Regions from separate parts of the Pantoea sp. sgz302252 genome, predicted to be linked through region 1. Evidence: predicted binding sites of a transcription regulator. Region 1 holds the regulator's gene; each other region holds the start of a gene.

Region 1 (9,762 bases):
CGAAAGTCCTGCCGTAATCTCTTCTCTCGCGGGCTAACCTGCCCGCGTCCTTCTGACCTTTCTGCGTAACCCGAAATTGCTGCTTATACTTGTGGCACAAGGGGAACCGTCAGGGAGGTCCAGATGAAAAAGCTCACCGATAAGCAAAAAATTCGCCTGTGGGAAAAGCGGCGTGGTCACTCGTTTGCGGCCAGCGGGCGGCTGGATGTGCCTGAGCCTCACGCACAGGATGCGCTTTTCGCCCAGCGTGTGGACACCCTCGAACTCGGCCCACTGCATCGCGGTTTGCCGTGGCTGTGTGCCATTCATCAGCAGATTTTCCAGGATGCCTGGGATTGGGCAGGGGAATTGCGCGAAGTCGATATCTCCCGTGGTGAGACCCGTTTCTGCCATTTCGAGTACATCGAAAATGAAGGCAACGATCTGATGCAGGAGCTGGAAGACGAACACTACCTCGTTGGGCTGCCGAAAGAGGCATTTATTCAGCGGCTGGCACACTACTACTGTGAGATTAATGTGCTGCACCCGTTCTTTGTCGGCAGCGGCCGTGCACAGCGAGTGTTCTTCGAACAATTGGCTATTCACGCCGGATATGTGCTGGACTGGGGAGTCGTTGACCCGGAAAGCTGGAGCCAGGCAAATCAGAACGGGGCGTTGGGTGATTTGCAGCCGTTGACTGACCTGTTCACTAAAGTGGTAAGCGAAGCGCAGGAAACTGAGTAGAATAGCGCGGTTTGCTGTCACCGGAGCCGCCATGATCCTGCTTATCGATAACTATGATTCGTTTACCTGGAACCTCTACCAGTATTTTTGCGAGCTGGGAGCCGAGGTGGTTGTCAGGCGCAATGATGAGATCAGTCTCGATGAGATAGCGCAACTGGCACCCGCAAAAATCGTCATTTCGCCTGGCCCTTGTACGCCAGATGAATCCGGGATTTCGCTCGACGTGATCCGCCATTACGCTGGCAAACTGCCTATTCTGGGTGTTTGCCTCGGCCATCAGGCGATAGGCCAGGTTTTCGGCGCGACCATTGTTCGGGCTGCCAAAGTGATGCACGGCAAAACCTCCCCGATAACGCATAACGGCACCGGTGTCTTCAGCGGGTTGAATAATCCCCTCACGGTGACTCGTTACCATTCTCTGGTGATTGACCCGCCGACACTTCCTGCCTGTTTTGAGATAACCGCAAGCAGTGAAACCGGCGAGATCATGGGCATTCGCCACCACGAATGGGATCTCGAAGGCGTGCAATTCCACCCTGAAAGCATTCTTAGCGAGCAAGGGCATCAGCTGCTGGATAACTTCCTTAAGCGGTAAATGCGCTTGCCATGATGTGATTTTTTATGCATATTTCGTGATTATATTTTCATAATCATGCTGCGTAAGAGGTTTTGACATGGCGAGTGAACAAACGGCAATTACCCGAGCAACTTTTGACGAAGTGATCCTGCCCATTTACGCCCCGGCGGAGTTTATCCCGGTGAAAGGGAAAGGGAGCCGTATCTGGGATCAACAGGGCAAAGAGTATGTCGATTTTGCCGGTGGGATTGCCGTTACTGCGCTGGGCCACTGTCACCCCAGACTCGTCGAAACCCTGAAAAGCCAGGGCGAAACGTTGTGGCACACCAGCAACGTTTTCACCAACGAACCTGCGCTGCGTCTGGGGCGTAAGCTGGTGGCATCGACATTTGCTGAGCGTGTGGCGTTTATGAACTCCGGCACTGAAGCGAACGAAACCGCTTTTAAACTCGCTCGTCACTATGCCTGCGTGCGCCACAGCCCGTTCAAAACCAAAATCATCGCTTTCCATAACGCCTTCCATGGCCGCTCCCTGTTTACCGTGTCGGTTGGCGGGCAGCCGAAGTACTCTGACGGCTTTGGGCCAAAACCTGCGGATATCATTCATGTTCCGTTCAATGACTTGCATGCAGTGAAAGCGGTAATGGACGATCATACTTGCGCCGTGGTTGTTGAACCTATTCAGGGTGAAGGTGGTGTGACAGCGGCGACGCCTGAATTTCTGCAAGGCTTGCGTGAACTGTGCGACGAGCACAAGGCGTTGCTGGTGTTCGACGAAGTGCAGTGTGGCATGGGGCGTACCGGTTCGCTATTCGCGTATATGCACTACGGCGTGACGCCGGATATTTTGACCAGCGCTAAAGCCCTGGGCGGCGGTTTTCCTGTCAGCGCTATGCTGACCACGGAAGAGATTGCCAGCGCTTTCCACGTGGGATCACACGGGTCAACTTACGGCGGCAACCCATTGGCCTGTGCGGTAGCGGGCACAGCTTTCGACATTATCAACACCCCGGAAGTGCTGGAAGGGGTGAAGGCGAAGCGTGAGCAGTTCGTGAAGCACTTGCAGAAGATTGACGCTGAACTGGATGTATTCAGCGATATTCGCGGTATGGGCTTGCTGATTGGTGCCGAGCTTAAGCCTCAGTTCAAAGGGCGTGCGCGTGATTTCCTGCATGCAGCAGCCCATGAAGGTGTCATGGTGCTGAATGCCGGGACTGATGTGATGCGTTTCGCGCCGTCGCTGGTGGTTGAGAGCGCTGATATCGATGAAGGGATGAAGCGTTTTGCTGCAGCGGTCAGAAAGATTGTTGGCTGACGTTTCGCCCGGCGGCACTGCGTTTGCCGGGCCTACGAGATGTGCCCGTCTGTAGGCCTGTGCAAGCGAAGCGCCGCCAGGCAGAGTTTCTACGTCCGCCGTTTCAACCAAATCCCGTGATGTGGACGTTGACGCCAGGCCACCGAAGAAATGGTGTGCATGGTATTCAAATGGCCAAGTATCCGCTGTAAATGCTGTTCCATGGTGCTTAACGGGCCGTGGGACAGCGTATCCAGTGACTCCATAATATTGGCGTCTCCACTTCCACCTGCTTCGTCATACTCCAGACGCTGCTGACACCGTTGCAGCGCAATCTCACAAGATTCCAGATACCGTTGGGCCAGCGACTCCGTCAGCATGTTGTGCTCGCGGGCAAGCGTGGTCATGGCGTTAATATGCTCGACAATAAACTGGCTGTGAGTCACCCACAGTTTCATGTCGGCAAGATAGCGCGAGTTGAAGCCGGGTTCCTGCATCGCCTGATTAAGCGAGTTGAACAGTGCGTTATGAGCCTGATTCACACGCATGCGCTGATAGGCGAGGGTTGGCGCTTGCGGGTCATTACTCAGAATAAGACGTAAGGCATCCTGATCGGCCTCCAGCGCTTGCTGGGCATTTTTGCGCAGCAGGCCGCTTTGCCACTGCGGCCACAGCCAGACCATGCCGCCGAAGGCAATCAGACAGCCAATCAGGGTATCGGCGAGGCGTGCCACGATAAACTGATCGCCGTTGAGCGTTAGCAACTGAATGGTGTACACCGCCGTCACCGTAAAGCCCACCGTCGCCCAGCCGTAGCTTTTGCGGATCATCAGGTAGCTCACGAGGGTTATCACCAGCATCGCCGCCAGCGCATAGCCCTCCGGGGCATGAAAGTGCAGGGTGATGCCTGCGATGACCAACCCAGCCAACGTGCCTGCCGCCCGGTGAAAAATCCTCACCCGCGTTGCGCCATAGCCGTTTTGGGTGACCAGCAGCACGGTCATCAGGATCCAGTAAGGTTTGGGCAGATGCAGCGCCGTGCCCATCAGGCTGGCAATACTGAGCATCACGCTTATCCGCGCGGCACTGCGCAGGGCGGGCGATTTCAGCGAAAGATAGCTTTTTAGCGCCGCGAATACCGGCAAACGGCGTTCGTTATCGGCCATTAAATCGCGCGGATAGAGCGGGCGTTGCAGGCGCAGCACGCGTGCTATGCGGCTGAAATGCCAGACGCAGAATTGGCCGACCGGGTTATCCGGCTGCTGACGGGCGATTTTCTCCAGCGCGCCAATCTGCTTGTCCATCGAGAAACGCTGGGGAAAACGGTGGTAAAGAATATCATCGGCCATCACGCGCAGGCGCGTGGCGATGGTTTGAGCATTCCAGCGGATCACCGCTTCCGCATGGCTGCGCTCGACCAGCTTTTGGACTTCTGCCGGCTGGTGCAGGCTGACGGAGATGTGCTCCTGCAAATCAAGGCCCATCTGGAAGGAGCGCAGCAGGCGTTTGTAATCATGGTTCTTATTGGCCGCCAGCATGTGCAGCTGCTGGTAGCACTGGGTTATCAGGTCGACGGCTTTTTGCTGACGCGCCAGCAGGGGTGGCAAAGCTTTTTCTGGATCGGTGTGCTGGGTCAACAGGCTGTACTTGGCTTCGCAGTAATCCGCCAGTTGGCGATACAGCAGGCTCAGCGACTCCCGCAGCGGCTGTTCACGCCACATCCAGAACCAGAACCAGTTAAACAGGCCATACCAAAGCGTGCCGAGGGCATAAATCAGCAACGGCTCCCAGACTGGCATGTTGCCCGCAAGGCTCAGGGTAAAAATCGCGGCGATGAGAGACGCGGGAAGCAAACGCGCATGCAGAGAACTTATCTCGGCCGTCACGCCAAGCGTCATGGCGAGAACGGTCAGGATCAGCGGTAAGGGGAGGCTCTGCTCCAGCAGTAACTGAACCGCGAGGCTGCAGCCTGCAAACAGCGAACCGCCGATAATCAGGCGTTTGAAAAAGCGTTTGTGTGGCGTATCGAGACCGGCAATGTTGCAGCAGGCGGGAACTAACGAAAACAGCAATCCGTATTTGAGATACCCCAACACCAGACCGATAGCCACGGGGGTACAGAGCACCAGGGTTTGCCGCAGTGCATAGTTAATTTCCGGGTGATAAATTAGCCTGCGCCACATAGCGGTAGAGACAAAAATGGCGTATTGCGCGAACAATACGCCATTTAACGAGCTTAGCGGGTGCCGTAAACGACGATGGTCTTACCGTGGGCGGAGATCAGGTTCTGATCTTCCAGCATTTTCAGAATACGGCCAACGGTTTCACGGGAACAACCCACGATCTGCCCGATTTCCTGACGGGTAATTTTAATTTGCATACCGTCCGGGTGAGTCATGGCGTCAGGTTGTTTCGCCAGGTTCAGCAGCGTCTGCGCGATACGGCCGGTCACGTCGAGGAATGCAAGGTTGCCCACTTTCTCAGAAGTGACCTGCAGACGACGAGCCATCTGCGAGGAAAGGCGCATCAGAATATCTGGATTAACCTGGATAAGCTGACGGAATTTTTTGTAGGAAATTTCGGCCACTTCACAAGCGGTTTTTGCCCGAACCCAGGCACTACGCTCCTGACCTTCTTCGAAGAGACCAAGCTCACCAATGAAATCGCCCTGGTTGAGGTAAGAGAGGATCATCTCTTTCCCCTCTTCGTCCTTGATCAGTACAGCAACTGAGCCTTTCACGATGTAGTAAAGCGTTTCTGCTTTTTCACCCTGGTGAATCAGCGTGCTCTTCGATGGGTACTTATGAATGTGGCAATGAGACAAGAACCATTCAAGGGTAGGGTCTGTTTGCGGTTTGCCAAGCACCATGCGCGGTTATCCTCTGTTATAAGCTGTCTCCAGTGGCAGACACGATACTGCCGCTGGCTTTGCAATCGTATCCTTCCCTGTGCCTGGGAAGTCGGCTGTCGAATTATGCAGCAGCCTGTAATGTGGTGTCCTCTGCGTGCACACAGCACTTCACTGCATGACTGTAGCATCCCGACTGTTTTAGCATAGCTTTTGCTGCGTGTCTCCTGGTGTCTCGCTTCAGCATGACGCACATCTCCTTCCGTTGCGAGTTTTGTTATGTGCGCGTAATCTGAGAGGAAAATGGCAACTTCGGAGTTAAAAATTATGCAAGCACGTGTGAAATGGGTTGAGGGTTTAACCTTCCTGGGCGAGTCTGCTTCTGGCCACCAAATTTTGATGGACGGTAACTCTGGAGACAAAGCACCGAGCCCGATGGAAATGGTGCTGATGGCGGCTGGGGGTTGCAGCGCTATCGACGTGGTGTCGATTTTGCAGAAAGGGCGTCATGACGTGAAAGACTGCGAAGTGAAGCTCACCTCCGAGCGTCGTGAAGAAGCGCCACGTATGTTTACGCACATTAATCTGCACTTCATCGTGACGGGCAAAGATCTGAAAGAAGCGGCGGTCTCTCGCGCGGTGGATTTGTCAGCAGAAAAGTACTGCTCTGTGGCGCTGATGCTTGAGAAAGCCGCGAAGATCACCCATTCGTTTGAGGTGGTTGAGGCTTAAATGTGTGCGGCCTGATGCCCTCTCCCCAACCCTCTCCCACGGGGCGAGGGAGCAAACACTAAAAACCTTCTCGCAAGAGAAGGTTTTGCAGTTTACCTTCTGCTATCCATTAACCGCTCAACCAGCGGTGTCATGATCAACTCCATCGCCAGCCCCATTTTCCCTCCCGGCACAACCAGCGTGTTCATGTGTGAAATGAACGAACCTTGCAGCATCGCCAGCAGCCAGGGGAAATCGATGTCGCCCAGATTCTGGAAATGGATAACCACAAAGCTTTCATCCAGCGACGGAATGCCTTTAGCGGCAAACGGGTTAGAGGTGTCTACCGTGGGCACGCGCTGGAAGTTGATATGCGTGCGTGAGAACTGCGGCGTGATGAAGTTGATGTAATCCTCCATGGAACGAACCACGGAATCCATCACCGCTTCACGAGAATGCCCACGCTCACTGGTGTCACGCGTAAGCTTCTGAATCCATTCCAGGTTCACAATCGGGACTACGCCAACCAGCAAATCAACATGCTTTGCCACATCATGCTGAGGCGTCACTACGCCCCCGTGTAACCCTTCGTAGAACAGCACGTCGGTGGGTTCCGGCAGCGGTTGCCAGGGCGTGAAAGTGCCTGGCACCTGATTCCACGGCACGGCTTCATCATAGGTATGCAGATATTTGCGCGACTGCCCGCTGCCACTTTGGCCATAGGTGATAAACGTCTGTTCAAGCAAACCGAAGTCGTTGGCATCCGGGCCGAAATAACTGATATGGCGGCCCATGTCGCGTGCTTTACGGATTGCCATGTCCATTTCAGGGCGGGTGTAGCGATGAAAGCTGTCCCCTTCGACTTCGGCGGCGTTTAAATTGAGCTGAGCAAAGATCTTACGAAAGGCGAGGCTGGTGGTGGTGGTCCCCGCGCCGCTGGAGCCGGTCACGGCAATCACCGGGTATTTGGCAGACATAACGACTCCCTGGGTAAGCAGTGGTAATGAGTAGAGTCAGCCGCGAAATTGAGTGCGGGTCATCAGGTTGACGGTCTCGTGCAGTTCGGACCACACCAAAACGACTTCCCCGCTTTGCAATTGCTGTTTGACGTCGGCGACTTTATCTTCGAGCGAACGTTCATGTTCACCATAATCGGTGCCTTCGCGCAACACAAAGCTTTCTATCAGGTTTTCCAGCGTTTCGGGAGCCAGATCCTGCCAGGGAATGATCATGCGATAGCTCCAAGAAAACGGGTTAGCCAGTCTGGAATGCGTTTTTCCAGCCACATTTCGGGATGACGCAGCGTGCCGCCGACAAAGCCAACATGCCCGCCGTATTCGGTGAGCTGATACTGGATATTTTTCGGCAGCTCTTCCTGCGCGGGAATGGAGTGGTGATCCATAAAGGGATCGTCTTTGGCGTGAATAATCAGCGTCGGTTTGGTTATCTGGCTCAGTACAGGCATGGCGCTGCACTGGCGGTAATAGTCGATGGCATCGGCGAACCCGTGAATTTTCGACGTAATCAAATCGTCAAACTCGCGGATACGGCGAACGCTTTTCAAACGCTTAAGATCGACCGGCAGCGTGCCAGGATAAGCCTTCAGCTTGCGTGAGGCATTGGCCTTCAGCAGATTCAGCAGGTAGCGCTGATAAACACGGGAAAAGCCTTTGTCCATGTGGTAGCTGCAAGCTTCGAGCATAAACGGCGCGGAAACGATCACTGCGGCATCAAGCGGCGTCGCGTCGCCTTCTTTGGCCAGCAGGCAGCCGAGCATGTTGCCGCCCAGCGAGTAGCCGACCGCCGCCGTAGGCACTTCGCCAAATTCACGCTTCAGCCAGGAGAGGAACCAGGTGCCATCTTCGGTCTCACCGGAATGGTAAATACGATCGTTACGGTTCGGTTCGCCGCTGCAACCGCGAAAATGCATCACCACACCAAGCCAGCCGTGCTGTTGTGCCGCATGGATCAGGCCATGAGCATAAGGGCTGTAAAGGCTGCCTTCAAGGCCGTGAAACACGACCAGACGCGGTTTGTGACGCGCCTGATTCGGATTTTCACTCCAGGCCAGATCGACAAAATCACCATCCGGAAGTTCCAGGCGCTGCCAGTGCGGCGTGAACAGCACTTTGCGGCGGATCAGGCGCGGCAGCATGGTCTGCAGGTGGCAGTTGCGTACGCCTTTCATCGGCACAAAAGTGTCGTTCTCTTCGGGTGGGACTTCAAATTCTACAGGGGTGATCTGGGCCATACTGTTACGCTGTTGTGATGAAAATCCTGTCTACTATACCGCCACCTCAGTTTCATGCTTATGAAATCGAGGCGCGGTAGGCTTTTGTTGAACTTATTTAGTCTTCCTGGAGCATTTTTTCCAGTTGTTCATGGGCGTCCAGCCAGGCCATTTCGCACTCTTCCAGCCCGGATTTTGCGCTGGCCTGCTGTTGCAGGCACTCCGTCAGTTCTGCTTTACGAGCCTGATCATACAGTTCGCTGTCACTCAGTTTTTCTTCAGCGGCGGCGAGTTTTGCATTGAGTTTTTCCATCTCTTTTTCCAGACGGGCTATCTCTTTGCGCAGCGGCTGGGTCAGCGTGCGTAACTCTGCTTCGCGACGTTTCTGATCTTTTCGCGCCTGGGCGCTGTTGGCGTTGTCTTTTGGGGCTTCGTCAGGCTGGCTTTCCTGCTTCTGAATGTCAGTCAGCCACTGCTGATAATCTTCCAGATCGCCATCGAAAGGTTCCACTTTCGCATCATGCACCAGATAGAGGTCATCGGTAGTCGAACGCAGCAGGTGGCGGTCGTGCGACACCACGACCAGCGCGCCTTCAAACTCAATCAGTGCTTCGGTCAGGGCCTGACGCATGTCGAGATCCAGGTGGTTGGTCGGTTCATCGAGCAGCAGCAGGTTAGGGCGCTGCCAGACGATTAACGCCAGCACCAGACGGGCTTTCTCGCCTCCAGAGAAACGGCGAGTCTCTTCGCTCACTTTATCGCCCTGGAAACCAAAACCACCGAGGTAATCGCGCAGTTGCTGTTCCAGCACTTGCGGCGCCAGCCTGACCAGATGTTGAAGCGGTGACTCATCGGCGCGTAAAAATTCGAGCTGATGCTGGGCGAAGTAACCGAGCTTGATGCCTTTCGCCAGACCGATTTCACCGCTTTGCGGGGCCAGTTCACCAGCCAACAGTTTGATCAGCGTGGATTTACCCGCACCGTTTCGACCGAGTAAACCAATACGCGAACCCGGGACCAGGTTGAGTTTGATGGAGTCGAGAATGGTGCGGTCGCCGTAACCGGCACTGACCTTTTCCATCTTCAGCAGCGGATTGGGCAGGCTCTCTGGCTCGCGGAAGCTAAAGTGGAACGGGTTATCGACATGCGCCGGAGCAATCAGCTCCATACGTTCCAGCATTTTCACGCGGCTCTGGGCCTGTTTGGCTTTCGACGCTTTCGCTTTAAAGCGGTCAATAAAGCTCTGCAAATGTGCCACTTTCTGCTGCTGGCTTTCATACATCGACTGCTGCTGAGACAGGCGCGTCGCGCGCTGGATCTCAAAAGAAGAGTAATTGCCGGTGTACTCGAACATCGACTGCTGTTCGATATGAATAATT
Region 2 (9,762 bases), on a different contig from region 1:
AGTTGCAAAAAGAAATTGCTATCATCCTGCAGCGCGAAATTAAAGATCCACGTCTTGGCCTGATGACCACCGTCTCCGGTGTGGAAGTCTCCCGTGACCTGGCCTATGCCAAAGTGTTTGTGACCTTCCTGAATGACAAAGACGAAGCCGCTGTTAAAGCGGGCATCCGTGCTTTGCAGGATGCGTCTGGCTTCATTCGTACGCTGCTGGGTAAAGCGATGCGCCTGCGTATCGTGCCGGAACTGACCTTCTTCTACGACAACTCGTTGGTTGAAGGGATGCGTATGTCCAACCTTGTAACCAACGTGGTGAAGCATGACGATGAGCGTCGTGTGAACCCGGACGACAGCAAGGAGGACTAATGAGTCGTCCTCGTCGTCGTGGCCGCGATATCCACGGTGTGTTGCTGCTGGACAAGCCTCAGGGTGCCTCCAGCAACGACGTTCTGCAAAAGGTAAAGCGTCTTTATAACGCTAACCGTGCAGGGCACACCGGCGCGCTCGATCCGCTGGCGACCGGTATGCTTCCGGTCTGTCTCGGTGAGGCCACCAAGTTTTCTCAGTATCTGCTTGATTCCGACAAACGCTATCGCGTGATTGCGAAGCTCGGGCAGCGTACTGACACCTCTGATGCCGATGGTCAAATCGTCGAAGAGCGCCCAATGACTTTCAGCGCCTCCGATTTGGCTGCTGCACTGGACAGCTTCCGCGGTGATACCCAGCAGGTGCCTTCGATGTATTCGGCGCTGAAGTATCAGGGTAAAAAGCTGTATGAATACGCTCGTCAGGGCATTGATATTCCGCGTGAGGCCAGGCCGATCACGGTCTACGAACTGCTGTTTATTCGCCATGAAGGCGATGAGCTTGAGCTTGAGATCCACTGTTCGAAAGGCACTTACATCAGGACAATCATTGATGACCTGGGTGAGAAGCTCGGCTGCGGCGCACACGTCATTATGCTGCGTCGTCTGGCGGTGAGCCGTTACCCGGTTGAGCGGATGGTGACACTGGAACAGCTCCATGCGCTGGTTGCTCAGGCACAAGCGCAAGATATTCCAGCTGCCCAGTTGCTGGATCCTCTCCTCATGCCGATGGACAGTCCGGCATCGGACTTCCCGGTGGTGAACCTGCCGTTGACCTCTTCCGTGTACTTCAAAAACGGTAATCCTGTGCGTACTTCGAACGTGACAGCAACCGGTTTGGTCCGCGTGACAGAAGGCGATGAAGCCAAATTCATCGGTATGGGCGAAATTGACGATGAAGGCCGCGTGGCACCACGCCGTCTGGTCGTTGAGTACCCGCAATAATCGCTCACCTTGCGATAACAAGTCGCTGCAGGTAGAATATTGCGGCTTAACGTCTGAACACCGGTTTACCCGTAGGGCAGCGTTAATCCTGGGGTCGCTGAATTAGAGATCGGCACCCTTTTTCCTTATTAATTCTGGAGTTTAAAATGTCTCTAAGCGTTGAAGCTAAAGCAAAAATCGTTTCCGAGTTTGGTCGTGGTTCTAACGACAGTGGTTCTACCGAAGTTCAGGTTGCACTGCTGACCGCTCAGATCAACCACCTGCAGGGTCACTTCTCTGAGCACAAAAAAGATCACCACAGCCGTCGTGGTCTGCTGCGTATGGTTTCTCAGCGTCGTAAACTGCTCGACTACCTGAAGCGTAAAGATGTTGCACGCTACACTGCGCTTATCGAGCGTCTGGGTCTGCGTCGCTAATTCTGGCGAGTTTCAGAAAGAGGGGCCTTTATGGCCCCTTTTTTCAACCAGATGGCAGCAATTAGGCTGAAACTCATGTATTGTTTGTATTGCTGCGATAAATGATCTTCCGAGCAGAGTTTCGCGCGGCTAATGAGAGGCTTAACCCACGACGGTTAGGATTGTCATTAGTCGCGAGGATGCCAGAAGATCGGGTCAATGGATGGCACGCTCAGTGGTGCGCTGTCCCTTATCAAGAAAGGGTAAAATTTTGCTAAATCCGATCGTTCGTAAATTCCAGTACGGCCAACACACCGTAACCCTGGAAACCGGCATGATGGCTCGTCAGGCTACTGCCGCTGTAATGGTTAGCATGGATGACACTGCGGTATTCGTGACCGTTGTCGGCCAGAAAAAAGCTAAACCAGGCCAGGACTTCTTCCCACTGACTGTTAACTATCAGGAGCGTACTTACGCTGCTGGTAAAATCCCGGGTGGCTTCTTCCGTCGTGAAGGCCGTCCAAGCGAAGGCGAAACCCTGATTGCGCGTCTGATTGACCGCCCGGTTCGTCCGCTGTTCCCGGAAGGCTTCGTGAACGAAGTTCAGGTTATCGCGACCGTTGTGTCCGTAAACCCACAGGTTAACCCTGATATCGTGGCGATGATCGGTGCTTCTGCAGCGCTGTCTCTGTCCGGTATTCCATTCAACGGCCCAATTGGTGCCGCTCGCGTGGGTTACATCAACGACCAGTACGTGCTGAACCCGACCCAGGAAGAGCTGAAAACCAGCAAACTGGACCTGGTTGTTGCCGGTACTGAAGCCGCTGTACTGATGGTTGAATCCGAAGCAGAACTGCTGAGCGAAGACACCATGCTGGGTGCGGTTGTTTATGGCCACGAACAGCAGCAGATCGTGATTCAGAACATCAACGATCTGGTGAAAGAAGCCGGTAAACCACGTTGGGACTGGCAGCCAGAAGCCGTCAACGAAGCGCTGAATGCGCGCGTTGCTGAACTGGCTAAAGCTCGTCTGAGCGATGCTTACCGCATCACTGACAAGCAGGAACGTTACGCTCAGGTTGATGCTATCAAATCTGAAGTGATCGCGACCCTGGTTGCTGAAGATGAAACGCTGGACGCCAATGACCTCGGCGACATCCTGCACGACATCGAGAAAAATGCCGTTCGTAGCCGTGTACTGGCAGGCGAGCCGCGTATCGATGGCCGTGAAAAAGACATGATTCGTGGTCTGGACGTGCGTACTGGCGTACTGCCGCGTACTCACGGTTCTGCACTGTTCACCCGTGGTGAAACTCAGGCGCTGGTAACCGCGACTCTGGGTACCGCCCGTGACGCACAGAACATCGACGAACTGATGGGCGAGCGTACTGACAGCTTCCTGTTCCACTACAACTTCCCTCCGTACTCTGTGGGCGAAACCGGTATGGTTGGCTCACCGAAGCGTCGTGAAATCGGTCACGGCCGTCTGGCGAAGCGTGGCGTGCTGGCAGTGATGCCAACCACTGACGAATTCCCATACACCGTACGTGTGGTGTCTGAAATTACCGAATCTAACGGTTCTTCTTCCATGGCTTCCGTGTGCGGTGCTTCTCTGGCACTGATGGACGCAGGCGTACCGGTGAAATCTGCAGTAGCAGGTATCGCGATGGGCCTGGTGAAAGAAGGCGACAACTTTGTCGTACTGTCTGACATCCTTGGTGACGAAGACCACCTTGGCGATATGGACTTCAAAGTAGCGGGTTCCCGCGACGGTATCTCTGCCCTGCAGATGGATATCAAAATTGAAGGTATCACCAAAGAGATCATGCAGGTTGCTCTGAACCAGGCTAAAGGTGCTCGTCTGCACATCCTGGGTGTGATGGAACAAGCGATCAACGCGCCACGTGGCGATATCTCTGAGTTCGCACCGCGTATCCACACCATCAAGATCAATCCAGACAAGATCAAAGACGTTATCGGTAAAGGCGGTTCTGTTATCCGTGCGCTGACGGAAGAAACCGGCACCACCATCGAAATCGAAGATGACGGTACCGTGAAAATCGCAGCAACGGATGGCGACAAAGCGGCCTACGCTATCCGTCGTATCGAAGAAATTACTGCTGAAATCGAAGTCGGTCGTATCTACAACGGTAAAGTTACCCGTATCGTTGATTTCGGTGCGTTCGTGGCTATCGGCGGCGGTAAAGAAGGTCTGGTTCACATCTCTCAAATCGCTGACAAGCGTGTAGAGAAAGTGACTGACTATCTGCAGATGGGTCAGGAAGTACCGGTTAAAGTTCTGGAAGTTGATCGCCAGGGCCGTGTACGTCTGAGCATTAAAGAAGCGACCGAGCAGACTCAACCTGCGGCCGCGCCGGAAGCTCCGGCAGCGGAACAGGGCGAGTAAGGTTGCCATTTGCCCTCCGCCTTTGCGGAGGGCGCATTCCGGGCAGGACGCTTGTTGAGCCACCGGGGAACAGGACGTTCATCCAATTGTTGTCTTCGGGAGTGGGAAATGAAGCCTTTTTTGCGCTGGTGTTTCGTTGCGACAGCACTCACGCTGGCAGGATGCAGCAACTCTGCCTGGCGTAAGAGCGAAGTCCTGGCGGTGCCATTGCAACCGACTTTACAGCAAGAAGTGATTCTGGCCCGTATGGAACAGATTCTTGCCAGTCGGGCTTTAACCGATGATGAACGCGCACAGCTTTTATATGAGCGCGGAGTGTTGTATGATAGTCTCGGTTTGAGGGCATTAGCGCGTAACGATTTCTCGCAAGCGCTGGCAATCAGACCGGATATGCCTGAAGTATTCAATTACTTAGGCATTTATTTAACGCAGGCAGGCAATTTTGATGCTGCCTATGAAGCGTTTGATTCTGTACTTGAGCTTGATCCAACTTACAATTACGCATACTTAAACCGCGGCATCGCGTTGTATTACGGTGGTCGTGCTAAGTTAGCGCAAGATGATCTGCTGGCGTTTTATCAAGACGATCCCAATGATCCTTTCCGTAGCCTGTGGCTTTATATCGTTGAGCAGAAGCTCGATGAGAAGCAGGCTGTCGTAGCACTGAAGCAGCGCTATGAAAAATCGGACAAAGAGCAATGGGGATGGAACATTGTCGAGTTCTACCTCGGTAACATTAGCGAAGCAACGCTGATGGACAAGCTGAAGGCAGACGCAACGGATAACACCTCGCTCGCTGAGCATCTCAGTGAAACAAACTTCTATTTAGGTAAGTACTACCTAAGTCTGGGGGACAAGGACAGCGCTGCGGCACTGTTCAAACTGGCGGTTGCTAACAACGTTCATAACTTTGTTGAGCACCGATACGCATTGTTGGAATTAGCGCTCTTGGGCCAGGAGCAAGACGACCTGGCAGAATCGGACCAGCAATAGCTGACGAACAAATCAGCCCATAATCTTTTTTGATTGCCATCATCTTCGCGGGTGAGGGCTTTATTGTTCGTTAATTCACCAAATTTGAGCCGGTTCACACTTTTCAATGAAAATTGCAGATCAATTTCACGATGAGTTACGTAGACTGGCCGCCATCAATGAGGCACATGTACTACATGACTGATATCATCGAAACTACTTTTTCTGATCTGGGGCTGAATGCCTCCATTCTTAGCGCTCTGAACGATCTGGGTTACGAAAAACCATCACCAATCCAGGCAGAGTGTATTCCGCATTTGCTGAATGGCCGCGATGTACTGGGTATGGCCCAGACAGGTAGCGGAAAAACTGCAGCGTTCTCCCTGCCGCTGCTGCACAATCTTGATCCTGAGCTGAAAGCACCACAAATTCTGGTGCTGGCACCAACCCGCGAACTGGCGGTACAGGTTGCTGAAGCAATGACGGATTTCTCCAAACATATGCGCGGCGTAAACGTGGTAGCCCTGTACGGCGGCCAGCGTTATGACGTGCAATTACGCGCCCTGCGCCAGGGTCCACAGATTGTCGTCGGTACGCCGGGTCGTCTGCTGGATCACCTGAAACGCGGTACTCTGGATCTCTCTAAACTGAGCGGTCTGGTACTGGATGAAGCTGACGAAATGCTGCGCATGGGCTTCATCGAAGACGTAGAAACCATTATGGCGGAGATCCCAGAAGGTCATCAGACCGCGCTGTTCTCTGCCACCATGCCAGAAGCGATTCGTCGTATTACTCGTCGTTTCATGAAAGAGCCGCAGGAAGTCCGCATTCAGTCAAGCGTGACCACCCGTCCTGACATCAGCCAGAGCTACTGGACTGTCTGGGGCATGCGTAAAAACGAAGCGCTGGTGCGTTTCCTGGAAGCGGAAGATTTTGATGCGGCGATTATCTTCGTTCGTACCAAAAACGCGACTCTGGAAGTGGCAGAAGCGCTGGAGCGTAGCGGTTACAACAGCGCCGCGCTGAACGGTGACATGAACCAGTCCCTGCGTGAGCAGACTCTGGACCGCCTGAAAGACGGTCGTCTGGATATCCTGATTGCCACCGACGTTGCGGCACGTGGTCTGGACGTTGAGCGTATCAGCCTGGTCGTAAACTACGATATCCCAATGGATTCTGAGTCTTACGTTCACCGTATTGGTCGTACTGGCCGTGCGGGTCGTGCTGGCCGTGCGCTGCTGTTCGTTGAGAACCGCGAGCGTCGTCTGCTGCGTAACATCGAACGCACCATGAAGCTGACCATTCCAGAAGTGGAACTGCCGAACGCAGAACTGCTGGGCAAACGCCGTCTGGAAAAATTCTCTGCCAAAGTTCAGCAGCAGCTGGAAAGCAGCGATCTGGATCTGTACCGTGGCCTGCTGTCTCAAATTCAGCCGACCGTTGAAGGCGAAGAGCTGGATATGGAAACGCTGGCTGCAGCACTGCTGAAAATGGCTCAGGGCGAACGTTCTCTGATCGTTCCACCTGATGCGCCGATGCGTCCTAAGCGTGAGTTCCGCGATCGTGACGATCGTTTCGACCGCAACGACCGTGCACCGCGCGGTGACCGTGGCCCACGTGGCGATCGTCCAGAGCGTGGTGGTGAAGACCGTCCACGTCGTGAGCGTCGTGATGTTGGCGATATGGAACTGTACCGTATCGAAGTGGGCCGTGATGATGGTGTTGAAGTTCGTCATATCGTTGGCGCGATTGCTAACGAAGGCGATATCAGCAGCCGTTACATCGGTAACATCAAGCTGTTCGGTACGCACTCCACTATCGAGCTGCCAAAAGGCATGCCGGGCGAAGTTCTGCAGCACTTTACTCGCACCCGCATCCTGAACAAGCCAATGAACATGCAGCTGATGGGTGATGCGCAGCCTCGTACCGGTGGCGGTGAGCGTCGCGGTGGCCCAGCTGGCGGTCGTGGCGGTTTCGGTGAGCGTCGTGAAGGCGGTCGTGGTGAAGGTCGTCGCTTCAGCGGTGAACGTCGTGAAGGTGGCGCAGGCCGTTTTAGCGGTGAGCGTCGCGAAGGTGGCCGTGGCCCGCGTCGTGAAGATGCGCCAGTACGTCGTCGTCCTACCGAAGCATAATTGCCGAGTAAAAAACTACGTTTGCTAACGTAAAGTAAACGATACAGCCCCGATGAAGGTTATCGGGGCTTTTTTTATTTCAATTGTACTCGTGTACTGGTACATTTCTTCGCGTAAACTGGCAACACATTCACTTTTCTGGAGAGCAGGTCCTATGGCGACATTAACCACCATAGCCACTCGTCCGTCGTTGTTTGGCGGCGTGGTGATCATCGGCGGAACCATTATTGGTGCGGGGATGTTTTCGCTGCCGGTGGTCATGTCCGGCGCGTGGTTTTTCTGGTCACTGGCAGCGCTGGTATTTACCTGGTTCTGCATGCTCCATTCGGGCCTGATGATCCTCGAAGCCAACCTGAATTACCGTATTGGTTCAAGCTTCGATACCATCACCAAAGATTTGCTCGGCAAAGGCTGGAACCTGATCAACGGGCTGTCGATTGCCTTTGTGCTCTACATCCTGACCTATGCCTATATCTCGGCAAGCGGCTCAATTCTGCATCACACCTTCAGTGAAATGTCGCTAAATGTGCCGCCTCGCCTTGCGGGCCTCGGCTTCGCGCTGATTGTGGCATTTGTGGTGTGGTTGAGTACCAAAGCTGTCAGCCGAATGACGGCGATTGTGCTGGGTGCAAAAGTGATCACCTTCTTCCTGACCTTCGGCAGTCTGCTGGGACACGTAGAAGCGCCGACGCTGTTAAACGTCGCGCAGCAGAACACGTCCTATTTACCCTACCTGCTGATGACGTTGCCGTTCTGTCTGGCCTCGTTTGGCTATCACGGTAACGTCCCAAGCCTGATGAAGTACTACGGCAAAGATCCACAGACCATCGTTAAGTGCCTGGTCTACGGCACGCTGTTGGCGCTGGGGCTGTATGTGATTTGGCTGCTTGGCACGATGGGTAATATCCCGCGTCCGGAATTTATTGGTATCGCGCAGAAGGGTGGAAACATTGATGTGCTGGTGCAGGCGCTGAGTGGTGTGCTGAACAGCCGCAGTCTGGACTTGCTGTTGGTCGTTTTCTCCAACTTCGCAGTGGCTAGTTCTTTCCTCGGCGTGACGCTGGGCCTGTTTGATTACCTGGCGGATTTGTTCAAGTTCGACGATTCAGGGAAGGGGCGTTTCAAAACAGCGCTGCTGACTTTCGTGCCACCGGTGATTGGTGGTCTGTTATGGCCGAACGGTTTCCTGTACGCCATCGGTTATGCGGGGCTGGCAGCAACCATCTGGGCGGCAATTGTTCCAGCGCTGCTGGCACGTAAATCACGCAAACGCTTCGGCAGCCCGCAGTTCCGCGTCTGGGGCGGCAAACCGATGATCGCGCTGATTCTGCTCTTTGGCGTGGGCAACGTGGTAGTGCACTTCCTGTCGAGCTTTAATCTGCTGCCAGTGTATCAGTAACAGTGGGTTTGTTTCCCTCTCCCCGACCCTCTCCCAAAGGGAGAGGGAGTAAAGCGGGCTCGGAATGTTCCCTCTCCCCGCGGGAGAGGGTTAGGGAGAGGGTTAGGGAGAGGGGGAAACACTGAACTACCCCACTAACTCCTCTTTCACCTGCATCGCCAAATCAAACGAATGCAAACGCGCCTGATGATCGAAAATCTGGCCGTTAACCATAATCTCATCAGCCTGTGTTTCCCGCAGCACCGATTCCAGCCCGTGGCGAATTTTCGCTTTATCACCGACCAGAGACATCCCCAGCGCGTTATCCACACCGTATTTTTCTGACGGCGACCAGAACTGATCCATATTCTGAATCGGTGGTGGCAGTTGCCCGGTTTCTCCCCGGCGCAGCTTCACAAACGCCTGCTGCATGGAGGTAAACAGGAATTCCGCATCGCGGTTGCTGTCTGCGGCAATGATGTTGATACAGACCATTGCGTACGGTTTTTCCAGACGCTCGGAAGGTTTGAAGTTGGTCCGGTACAGATGCAACGCCTGGAACAGCATATCGGGCGCAAAATGCGAAGCGAAAGCGAACGGCAGGCCAAGCTGAGCGGCAAGTTGTGCGCTGTAAAGGCTTGAACCTAACAGCCACACCGGAATTTTTTCGCCATATCCCGGCACGGGGCGTACTTGAGGATTGGGGTCACGTGCGTCAAACCAGTCGACCAGTTCGGCCACATCGCGAGGGAAGTTATCAATATCGCCACCTATATGACGACGCAGCGCTCGCATGGTTGGCTGGTCGCTGCCCGGCGCACGACCCAGACCTAAATCGATACGGCCAGGATACAGCGTATTGAGCGTTCCAAACTGCTCGGCAATCACCAGTGGTGAGTGGTTGGGTAACATCACGCCGCCGGAGCCTAAATGTAAGGTCGTGGTATTTGCGGCCAGATAGCCAATCAAGACTGAGGTTGCTGCGCTGGCGATACCGGTCATGTTGTGGTGTTCGGCCAGCCAGTAGCGATGATAACCACGCTTTTCAGCAAGGCGGGCAAGATCAAGCGAATGGGCAAACGCGTCTTTGGCAGCAGAACCCTGCGGGATCGGGGCCAGATCCAGCAGCGAGAAAGGGATCGATTTGTCGGTCATAACAGCTCACTTTGTCA
Region 3 (9,762 bases), on a different contig from region 1:
CGATACGTCTTTAGCAGGCGATTAACAATTACAGTGATTAAGCGGCATCAGATAACGTGATTCACCGGGCATATTGGTAATGCGATATTTATGCGGCGGCACGTCGAAATAGTTCTTAAAAGTCCGCGTCAGGGTTTGCTGTGACTCGAAACCATAACGTTCGGCCAGATACAGGATCGGCTCGTTACTCTCTTTCAGCTTCTGTGCGATTTCAGTGAGCTTACGGCTGCGGATGTATTGACCTAGTGAATGTCCGGTCTCTTTCTTAAACATCCGTTGCAGGTGCCATTTGGAGTAACCCGAACGCTCTGACACCTTTTCCAGCGACAGCGGCGATTCCAGATTGCTCTCGATCCAGTCCAAAATGCTATGAATAGTGATAGCGTCAGTATTACGTCTGGACATCGTCTTACCCCTTTGATCTGTTACGGCAGGATTTTCTTGAGCAGAAGCTCAAGGGCTGCGACCTCATCCGCCGTTAAGTTTTTTGTCAATTCCTGATGCAGGTTCTGTCCCACCAACTGGTGGCATTGCTCACATATTGCTGCGCCGTCCGGTGTCAATTGCACCAGCACGCCGCGTTTGTCATTCGGGTTTGGCAGGCGTTCAATCCAGCCTTTACATGCCAGGCGGTCGAGCATGCGGGTGAGCGCACCCAGGTCGACCGATAACGCTTTTTTCAGTTCAACCGGGGTGATGCACACTTCACAACGAATTGAACACAGCGTTTTGAACTGCGAGGCAGTGATATCCATAGGCGACAGATAATCATTCAGGAGCCTGTCTTTTTTCTGGTTGACCATATGGATCAAGCGACCGAGTGGGATGATTTCGTTAAACAGATCACTGGTGCTTTTCACAAAGGTTGCCCTGGCAAGTAGTTTAGTTGCTGGCGATATTATTGCCCAGGCAACCATAAGTCAACCGAATGAATAAGCTTATGCCACGAATTGCTAAAGTGAGTCGCGTCACATTTTTTAACGCTGTCTGCACCCATTGATAACGGATCGTTATAGCTTTACGGACGAAAAAAGGGCTAACACTTTGGCGTGGTAATCCTGACAAGAATGCTCTTATACTCTGCCGGCAATGACCGTTCTCACAGGAGTGTTTCCTCATGCTCGATTTGTTTAAAGCCATTGGCCTTGGGCTGGTGGTGATTTTGCCGCTGGCCAACCCGTTAACCACCGTCGCGTTGTTCCTCGGCCTTGCTGGCAACATGAATAGCGCAGAGCGTAATCGGCAGTCGCTGATGGCCTCTGTGTATGTCTTCGCCATTATGATGGTCGCGTATTACGCCGGTCAGGTGGTGATGAATACCTTTGGTATTTCGATTCCCGGGCTGCGTATCGCGGGTGGCTTGATTGTGGCCTTCATTGGTTTTCGCATGCTGTTCCCACAGCAGAAAGCGCATGAATCGCCGGAAGCCGCGCATAAGTCGGAAGAGCTGGAAAATGAGCCGACAGCGAATATCGCCTTTGTGCCGCTAGCCATGCCGAGTACCGCAGGGCCAGGCACGATTGCGATGATCATCAGCTCGGCGTCTACCGTGAAACACGGCGTGAACTTTCCCGATTGGGTCGTGTGGGTCGCACCGCCACTGATTTTCTTCGCAGTCTCAGTGATTTTGTGGGGATGCCTGCGCAGTTCAGGGGCGATTATGCGCCTGGTCGGAAAGGGCGGTATCGAAGCGATTTCCCGCCTGATGGGCTTCCTGCTGGTGTGTATGGGCGTGCAGTTTATTATCAATGGCGTGCTGGAAATTATTACGACCTATCACGCATAGTTTGTTGCCATCCTGTAGGCCCGGTAAGGCGTAGCCGCCACCGGGCGTTCATCCTGCCAACTTAGTGCTGTACCTGCTCTTCCAACGCAACAGGCCAACGGCGGAAAATAACCACCGACCAGATTAACGCCGCAACTGCCGGCACTGCGCCGACATAGCCAATGTCCGCCATATCGAAATGCAAACTCACCTGATTGCCTACCAGCGCGCCCGCGCCGATCCCAATATTGAAGATGCCGGAGAATAACGCCATGGCGACGTCAGTGGCATCTGGCGCAAGGGCGAGTACTTTCACCTGCATGCCCAGGCCGATAATCATGATCGCAATGCCCCAGACGATGCTCAGAATGGCGAGATTGATTTCGCTTTCTGCCGCCAGCAACAGCGCTGCCAGGCAAACCGTCAACAGCGCAATAGCACTGCTCACCAGTGAGGAAGCATGACGATTGCCGAGCTTGCCGAAGATGACCGAACCCACGATCCCCGCGCCGCCTAATAATAAAAGCAGCAGCGTCGCGAAGTTGGCATCAAACCCCGCCACGTTCATCACGAACGGTTCGATGTAGCTGTAGGCGGTGTAATGTGCGGTCACCACCACAACGGTGAGCAAGTAAATGCACATCAACGCCGGGCGACGGAACAACACAGGCAAACTTTTCAGAGAGCCAGAATGCTCACTTGGCAGCTTCGGCAGCAGCTTGATCAGCGCAACCAGCGTGATTAACGCGCCGAGACCAATAATAAAGAAGGTGGTACGCCAGCCGAAATACTGCCCGACGATGCGACCAATGGGTAAACCCAGCACCATTGCCAGCGCAGTACCTGTGGCAATCAAACTTAATGCCTGGGCACGCTTACCGGCAGGAGCAAGACGAATCGCCAGCGACGCGGTAATCGACCAGAACACCGCATGAGCGAAAGCGATACCAATGCGGCTAATCACCAGCACGGTGAAATTCCATGCAAGGAACGAGAGCACATGGCTGGCGATAAACAGGACGAACAGACCAACCAACAGCTTACGCCGTTCCATTTGGCTTGTGAGCAGCATAAAGGGCAGCGACATCAGCGCTACCACCCAGGCGTAAATCGTCAGCATGATCCCGACTTGCGCGGTTTCCATCGAAAAGCTGTGGGCGATATCCGACAGCAACCCCACTGGCACGAATTCTGTGGTGTTGAAGATGAATGCGGCAATGGCAAGAGTGACCACCCGCAGCCACGCGACCTTGCGTGAAACCGTGTTCGTTGTCATAGAAAGATTCTGGGTTGGTGAGTCAAAGGAGAAGAGAAGGCGATCTTAAAACCAACGCTGCTCAAAACACAACCGTTTTGTGATGAAGATCTCATAAAATAGCTTTATGACACGGTGAGGCCAGGAGCGCACTTATTGGCTGCCATTGAAAAAGCAGAGGCAGGAACGGGAAACTGGCTCGTAATTTCTCCTGAAACGAGGTATTAATGTTGCTAAGTCGTTATAAAAAAAGGATAAAGGCTATGCAGGAAATCCCGTTTTACATGGTTGATGCCTTCAGTGACCGTACCTTTGGCGGAAATGCGGCCGCGGTTTGCCCGTTATTCGAGTGGCTGCCGGATGAGACGCTACTGAAAATGGCGCAGGAGCATAACCAATCAGAAACCGCTTTCTTCGTGTGTACCGACAGTGGCTTTGAGCTGCGCTGGTTCACGACGCAGGGGGAAATTAATCTCTGCGGACACGCCACGCTCGCCAGTGCGCATGTGATATTCGAATACCTCGATTACCCTGAGGCTGAAATCCGCTTTTCGACTCGTTTTGTCGGCGAACTTATTGTCAGCCGCAGCGGCGACTGGTTAACGCTGAATTTCCCTGCCTGGGCGACGGAAACAGTAGAGCCGCCAGTGCTGTTGCTGGACGCGTTAGGGGTAGACACTTACCAGGAAATTCGCGTCGCTCGTGATTACCTTGTGGTGCTGAAAACTCAACAGCAACTGGAGGCGCTGACCCCAGATATCCACGCTATGTTGCCGCTGGGCAAAATGGTTTGTGTCACGGCGCCAGGTGAAAACCATGACTTTGTCAGCCGCTTTTTCTGCCCGGGCGAATCCGTAGCGGAAGACCCGGTGACCGGTTCTGCACACAGCATGCTGATCCCTTATTGGGGTGAAAAACTCGGCAAGACAAAGATGCAGGCAAGGCAGGTTTCTGCTCGCGGTGGCGATCTACGTTGTGAATGGCAGGGTGATCGCGTGTTGATTTCAGGTCAGGCCACCACTTACATCATCGGTAGCGTTTATTACCGCGAAAGGGACGGGTGAGTATGATTTTGTCAGCCGCTTTTTCTCGCCCGGTGAAGCCGTCTGGGAAGATCCGGTGACCGGTTCTGCGCACAGCATGCTAATTCCTTACTGGAGCAAAAAGTTGGGGAAAACCCGGATGCTTGCCCGTCAGGTTCCATCGCGTGGGGGCGATACAACCGTGTGCTGATGAGCGGAAAAGCCACGATCTGGATGCAGGGCAATATTCTGCTGCGATAGTTAAGTGAAGGCCACGGAATGGCCTTCTTCATATCAAGGCTGTTCCGGGATTTTCGGGCTTTCATCCAGCAAGGTAATAAACGCTTCCAGTTGACGAGTCATCGCGCCACGGCGCCAGACCAGCCAGGTGGTCAGCCAGCGCCATTTTTCTGCCAGCGGCCACGCGTCCACCTGATGATGTCCGGGCATACTTTCCAGCATACTGTGTGGGATCATCGCCAGTCCCGCACCGGCAATCACGCAGGCCAGCATGCCGTGATAAGACTCCATTTCGTGAATGCGCCCTGGCGTGGCTCTGTCGGCATGGAACCAGCTTTCGAAATGTCGGCGATAGGAACAGTTCGCGCGAAACGCGTAGATGCTGGTGCCGTTAACATCGCTGGCTCGGGTGACCTTCGGGTGACCTTTTGGCGTCACGATCATCATTTCTTCCTGATATACCGGAACGCCTTCCAGACCGGGGTGCATCACCGGGCCATCCACAAACGCCGCGCTTAACATGCCCTCAAGGACACCATCAATCATGGTGCCTGACGGCCCGGTCGCCAGATCGAACTGGATCTTTGGATAACGCTGGTTATACAACGCCAGCGTCGGCGGAATACGCACCGCCGCGGTACTTTCCAGCGAACCGAGCGAAAACAGGCCTTGCGGTTCGTCACCGGCGACGACCATTCGGGCTTCATTGACCAGCGCCAGGATTTGCTGACTGTAACGCAGGAAGCTGTGACCGGCAGGCGACAAACGCAGGCGCTGATTCTCGCGAATAAAGAGTTCCACACCTAAGTCGGCTTCCAGTTGGCGGATACGCGTCGTCAGGTTTGACGGTACGCGGTGCACTTTCTGCGCGGCCTGGGTAATGCTGCCCGTCTGGGCGACGGCGTTGAACATCTCAAGCTGAGTCAAGTCCATACTGTTCTCGTATCGTGAATGGTGTGGTTAATATTATTCATTTTTCATAAATAGCAGAGTGCGGCAATATCCGGCAATAGCCTTCGTGAAGAGAGAGAAAAAAATCATGACATCACCTGCAACCCACGCTATTTCCCTGAACCCGGCCACGGGGGAAACCCAGTCTGCGCTGCCGTGGGCCACGACGGAAGAGGTCAATCAGGCTGTGGCGCTGGCTGACGAAGGTTTTCGTCAGTGGAAGAAACGCTCTGTGGCTGAGCGCGCCGATGCGCTGCGCAACGTTGGCAATGTGTTACGCCAGCATGCGGAAGAAATGGCGCTGCTGATCAGCCGCGAAATCGGTAAGCCTGTCGCTCAGGCTCGCGGTGAAGTGACCAAATCTGCCAATCTTTGCGACTGGTATGCGGAACATGGCCCGGCAATGCTTTCCACTGAAGCCACTCAGGTTGAAAATCAAAAAGCGGTTATCGAGTACCGTCCGTTGGGGCCAATCATGGCCGTGATGCCGTGGAACTTCCCACTGTGGCAGGTCATGCGTGGTGCAGTGCCTATTCTGTTGGCCGGAAACAGCTACCTGCTAAAACATGCGCCAAACGTTATGGGCAGCGCCGGGCTTATCGGCAAGATATTCACCGAGGCGGGCGTACCAGCAGGCGTATTCGGTTGGGTCAATGCCACCAACGATGGTGTTTCGCAGATGATCAACGATACACGCATTGCGGCGGTAACGCTGACAGGCAGTATGCGTGCAGGTAAAGCCATCGGCGCACAGGCAGGCGCGGCGCTGAAAAAATGCGTGCTGGAGCTTGGCGGCTCAGATCCGTTTATCGTGCTGAACGATGCCGACCTGGATGAAGCGGTGAAAGCGGCGGTCATCGGGCGTTACCAGAACACCGGGCAAGTGTGTGCGGCGGCAAAACGCTTTATCGTGGAAGCGGGCATTGCAGACGCCTTTACCGAGAAGTTTGTGGCGGCAGCGGCCAAACTGAAAATGGGCAACCCGGAAGATGAGCAAAACTACCTCGGCCCAATGGCGCGTTACGATCTGCGTGATGAACTGCACGACCAGGTCACCGCCACGCTCGAAGAAGGCGCAACGTTGCTGCTGGGCGGCGAGAAAATTTCCGGCAAAGGCAACTACTACGCTGCCACCGTGCTGGGGAATGTCACTCCGAAAATGACCGCCTTCCGTCAGGAAATGTTTGGTCCGGTTGCTGCTATTACCGTTGCCCGTGATGCTGACCATGCCCTGGCGCTGGCGAACGACAGCGATTTTGGTTTGTCCGCCACGGTTTATACGGCAGATGAAAAACTTGCTCAGCGCTTTGCCGATGAGCTGGAATGCGGCGGGGTGTTTATCAACGGTTACAGCGCCTCCGATGCCCGCGTGGCCTTTGGCGGCGTGAAGAAGAGCGGCTTCGGGCGCGAGCTGTCGCACTTTGGTCTGCACGAGTTCTGTAATATTCAGACCGTGTGGAAGGATCGCCACTAATCCTTCCGCCCTTCGGGGCGCTATTTCGTCTGCCAGCCTGACGCTGGTATACTCGCAGGCCGAATTTGGCCTGCGGGCAAGGAGTGAAAGTGGTAACGGTCATCGATAACAGCATGCTGGAATCTGTGTTAGCAGAAGTTCAGCCGTTGATAGGGAGCGGCAAAGTCGCCGATTATATTCCGGCACTGGCGTGTGTGGATGGCAGCAAGCTGGGGATTGCTATCAGTACCGTTGACGGTCAGCATTTTCGTGCCGGCGACGCCGATGAGCGTTTCTCGATTCAGTCGATTTCCAAGGTGCTCAGCCTGGTAGTGGCGATGAACCATTATCCGGAAGAGGAAATCTGGCAGCGCGTCAGAAAAGATCCCTCCGGCCAACCCTTCAACTCTTTATTGCAGCTGGAAATCGAACAGGGGATTCCGCGTAATCCCTTCATCAATGCGGGCGCGTTGGTGGTCTGCGATATGCTGCAAAGCCGTTTGAGTGCGCCGCGCCAGCGTATGCTGGAAATTGTACGTAACCTTTCGGGTGTGGATGACATTGCCTACGACGCCGTAGTGGCTCGTTCGGAGTTTGAAAATGCCGCGCGTAACGCCGCGATTGCCTGGCTGATGAAGTCCTTTGGCAATTTCCATAATGACGTGACCACTGTCCTGCAAAACTATTTCCATTATTGCGCGCTGAAGATGAGCTGCTCCGAGCTGGCGCAGACCTTTCTGTTCCTGGCGAATCAGGGGCAGTTTCCGCAACGCGATCAGCCCGTCATTACGCCGTTACAGGCACGGCAGGTGAACGCGTTAATGGCGACCAGCGGGATGTATCAGAATGCCGGGGAGTTTGCCTGGCGTGTCGGGTTGCCCGCGAAATCGGGTGTGGGCGGCGGGATTGTTGCGATTGTGCCCCATGAGATGGTGATTGCCGTCTGGAGCCCGCAACTGGATGAGGCTGGGAACTCACTGGCGGGGATCGCCTCGCTGGAGAAACTGACTCAGCGACTGGGGCGTTCCGTCTACTGATAGGGCAAGAGTGATTCATCACTGGCTGATTTTGCAAATAAGTAACAAGGCGAATTGTGAATACGCGCATTGTGATCAATAGTAGATACAGTTAGCGATCATTGTCCCTCAAGTCTCGAAATAATTGCCATCTGCGATTATATGGAAAGATAATTAATGCGTTCGATTTCCGTTCCTCGTTTCACTCTTTTTAGCGAAGCGCACGCCCTGCGTAATGCACTTGTTCTGTTTATTATCACCACGCTGTTTTATGCGATTGGCGCGATACTGCGTATGGTGCAGGAGCTTTCCTTATTCTGGCCGCTGAATGCGGTGATGGCGGCGATATTCGCTCGCTATATCTGGCTCAACCGAATCCACTATTACGTCATTTGTTACGGTGCGATGCTGTTGTATGACGTAATGACCACTCAGTGGGGGCTGGCCTCGCTGGTGATTAACGCCTCGAACATGGTGTTTATTATCATGGTGGCGCAGTTAGTGATGCGCGATAAACGACAGGCCGGGCGCGATCCTGGCCCGATTAATGCGCTCCGACTTTTTTACTATTGCCTTGTGTCCGCTGTCTTTTGCGCCCTGATTGGGGCTTTGGGGTCGGTAGGTATCGACAGGCAAACCTTTATGCCGCTGCTTGCGGATTGGTTTAGCGAACAGTTCTCTACCGGCGTGCTAATCCTGCCGTGTGTGATGACACTGACGATGCCGCATCAACTCACCGGTATCCGCTGGAAACAGCTTTTGCCCATTTTCACGCTGGTGCTTTCTGTGTTGGCTTCCATCGCCGTGGGCGGGGCGGGAAGTCTGGCATTCCCGTTGCCGGCGCTTATCTGGTGTGCCATTCGTTATCCTTTGCCGGTCACCTGTTTGCTGACGCTGATTACCGGTGCGAGCGAAATTATTCTGGTTGCTAACTCGGTTATCAATCTTGCCGTTTCCGGGCCGTTGCATACTGCGCAACTGTTTTCTACGCGTCTGGGCATTGCCACGCTGGCTATTAGCCCGGTTATTGTGTCTACAAGTGTGGCGGCCATTAATAATCTGATTCGCCAGGTATCGCTGCGTGCAGACTTCGATTTTTTGACTCGTGTTTATTCCCGTTCTGGCTTGTACGAAGCGTTAAAAAATCAACCGGGCAACCCTGACCAGAACCTGACGGTCATGTTGATCGATATCGATTTCTTTAAAAGCGTGAATGACAGCCACGGGCACGAGTGCGGCGATTATGTGCTGGCGGCGTTTGCTCGACAGGTGCATGACGCCGTGGGTGAGCAAGGGCTGGTGGCGAGAATGGGTGGTGAAGAGTTTGCCGTTGCCGCCAAAACAGAGGATCCGCTCCATGGTTATCAGCTGGCAGAGAAAATTCGCTGCCGCGTTGAGGATTATGTTTTCCAGTGGCGACAGCAGCCGCTGCGGGTGACAGTCAGCATCGGAATGGGCAGCGGCAGTGTCGGTAACAAAGCCATGATTGATGCCTTCAATGAATTGCTGGTGGAAGCCGATGAGTATCTCTATCGGGCTAAAAAGGCCGGGCGTAACATAACCTGTGCCAAAGTGCTGGCGGAAGAAGGGCTGCTGGAGTCAGCGCCTTCATGATGCATAGGTGACAATGTCACCTTTTTAGGTGAGAAATTAAGCGAAAGCATTCACCCATCCAGCGCCCGACCAGAGATAGAAAGTGTCGCCGCCTGGCTGAAAGCCGCCGATGACGCGCTCTACGAAACCAAAAAGCGCGGTAAAACCCAAATCTACGCCCATTAAGCCTTTCCCTCAAAAATCCAGGCTAAGCTATTCATTATTCGGCAAGAGGAGACGCTATGAAGAGTCCTGACCATCCTGAAAATGAAACCCAGCGGCTGGCCTCGTTACGTGAGTCGGGCATTCTCGATGCAGGCGATCCGACGCGCTTCGATCGCCTGACTCGCCTGGCGCGTCGTTTGTTTAATGTCCCGATGGCCATGGTGAGCCTGGTGGATGAAGAATCGCTGGTGTTCAAGTCCTGTAATGGCCTGCGCTACGCATCACTGCCGCGCGATATTTCG

Evidence for each region. Region 1 encodes CRP, which controls carbon source genes, mostly activating them, when cyclic AMP is high. Its sites were predicted from a motif close to ATGTGANNNNNNTCACAT; they were not measured.
Region 2: the regulator CRP is predicted to act here: its motif matches at 5,184-5,201, upstream of yrbN (protein YrbN).
Region 3: the regulator CRP is predicted to act here: its motif matches at 3,119-3,136, upstream of ACLW56_RS18960 (sugar transporter).

The regions. Positions count from the first base shown of each region.
Region 1 covers NZ_JBLFJW010000024.1:71,050-80,811, forward strand. The annotation lists gene ppiA (peptidylprolyl isomerase A) at 1-17, shown strand, start outside; gene ACLW56_RS17535 (putative adenosine monophosphate-protein transferase Fic) at 124-723, shown strand; gene pabA (aminodeoxychorismate synthase component 2) at 755-1,318, shown strand; gene argD (bifunctional acetylornithine/succinyldiaminopimelate transaminase) at 1,398-2,615, shown strand; gene ACLW56_RS17550 (YccS/YhfK family putative transporter) at 2,705-4,777, opposite strand; gene crp (cAMP-activated global transcriptional regulator CRP) at 4,831-5,463, opposite strand; gene ACLW56_RS17560 (OsmC family protein) at 5,770-6,174, shown strand; gene ACLW56_RS17565 (phosphoribulokinase) at 6,267-7,130, opposite strand; gene ACLW56_RS17570 (YheU family protein) at 7,167-7,385, opposite strand; gene ACLW56_RS17575 (hydrolase) at 7,382-8,404, opposite strand; gene ACLW56_RS17580 (ABC transporter ATP-binding protein) at 8,502-9,762, opposite strand, start outside.
Region 2 covers NZ_JBLFJW010000013.1:7,942-17,703, reverse strand. The annotation lists gene rbfA (30S ribosome-binding factor RbfA) at 1-362, shown strand, start outside; gene truB (tRNA pseudouridine(55) synthase TruB) at 362-1,306, shown strand; gene rpsO (30S ribosomal protein S15) at 1,453-1,722, shown strand; gene pnp (polyribonucleotide nucleotidyltransferase) at 1,973-4,108, shown strand; gene nlpI (lipoprotein NlpI) at 4,217-5,101, shown strand; gene yrbN (protein YrbN) at 5,208-5,285, shown strand; gene ACLW56_RS11720 (DEAD/DEAH family ATP-dependent RNA helicase) at 5,278-7,212, shown strand; gene mtr (tryptophan permease) at 7,367-8,611, shown strand; gene ACLW56_RS11710 (luciferase-like monooxygenase) at 8,738-9,745, opposite strand.
Region 3 covers NZ_JBLFJW010000028.1:27,275-37,036, reverse strand. The annotation lists gene marA (MDR efflux pump AcrAB transcriptional activator MarA) at 22-405, opposite strand; gene marR (multiple antibiotic resistance transcriptional regulator MarR) at 426-860, opposite strand; gene ACLW56_RS18965 (MarC family NAAT transporter) at 1,118-1,786, shown strand; gene ACLW56_RS18960 (sugar transporter) at 1,848-3,041, opposite strand; gene ACLW56_RS18955 (PhzF family phenazine biosynthesis protein) at 3,284-4,084, shown strand; partial or broken gene ACLW56_RS18950 (PhzF family phenazine biosynthesis protein) at 4,080-4,303, shown strand; gene ptrR (putrescine utilization regulator PtrR) at 4,337-5,215, opposite strand; gene sad (succinate-semialdehyde dehydrogenase) at 5,319-6,707, shown strand; gene glsB (glutaminase B) at 6,797-7,723, shown strand; gene ACLW56_RS18930 (GGDEF domain-containing protein) at 7,880-9,316, shown strand; gene ACLW56_RS18925 (hypothetical protein) at 9,353-9,478, opposite strand; gene ACLW56_RS18920 (sensor domain-containing diguanylate cyclase) at 9,538-9,762, shown strand, end outside.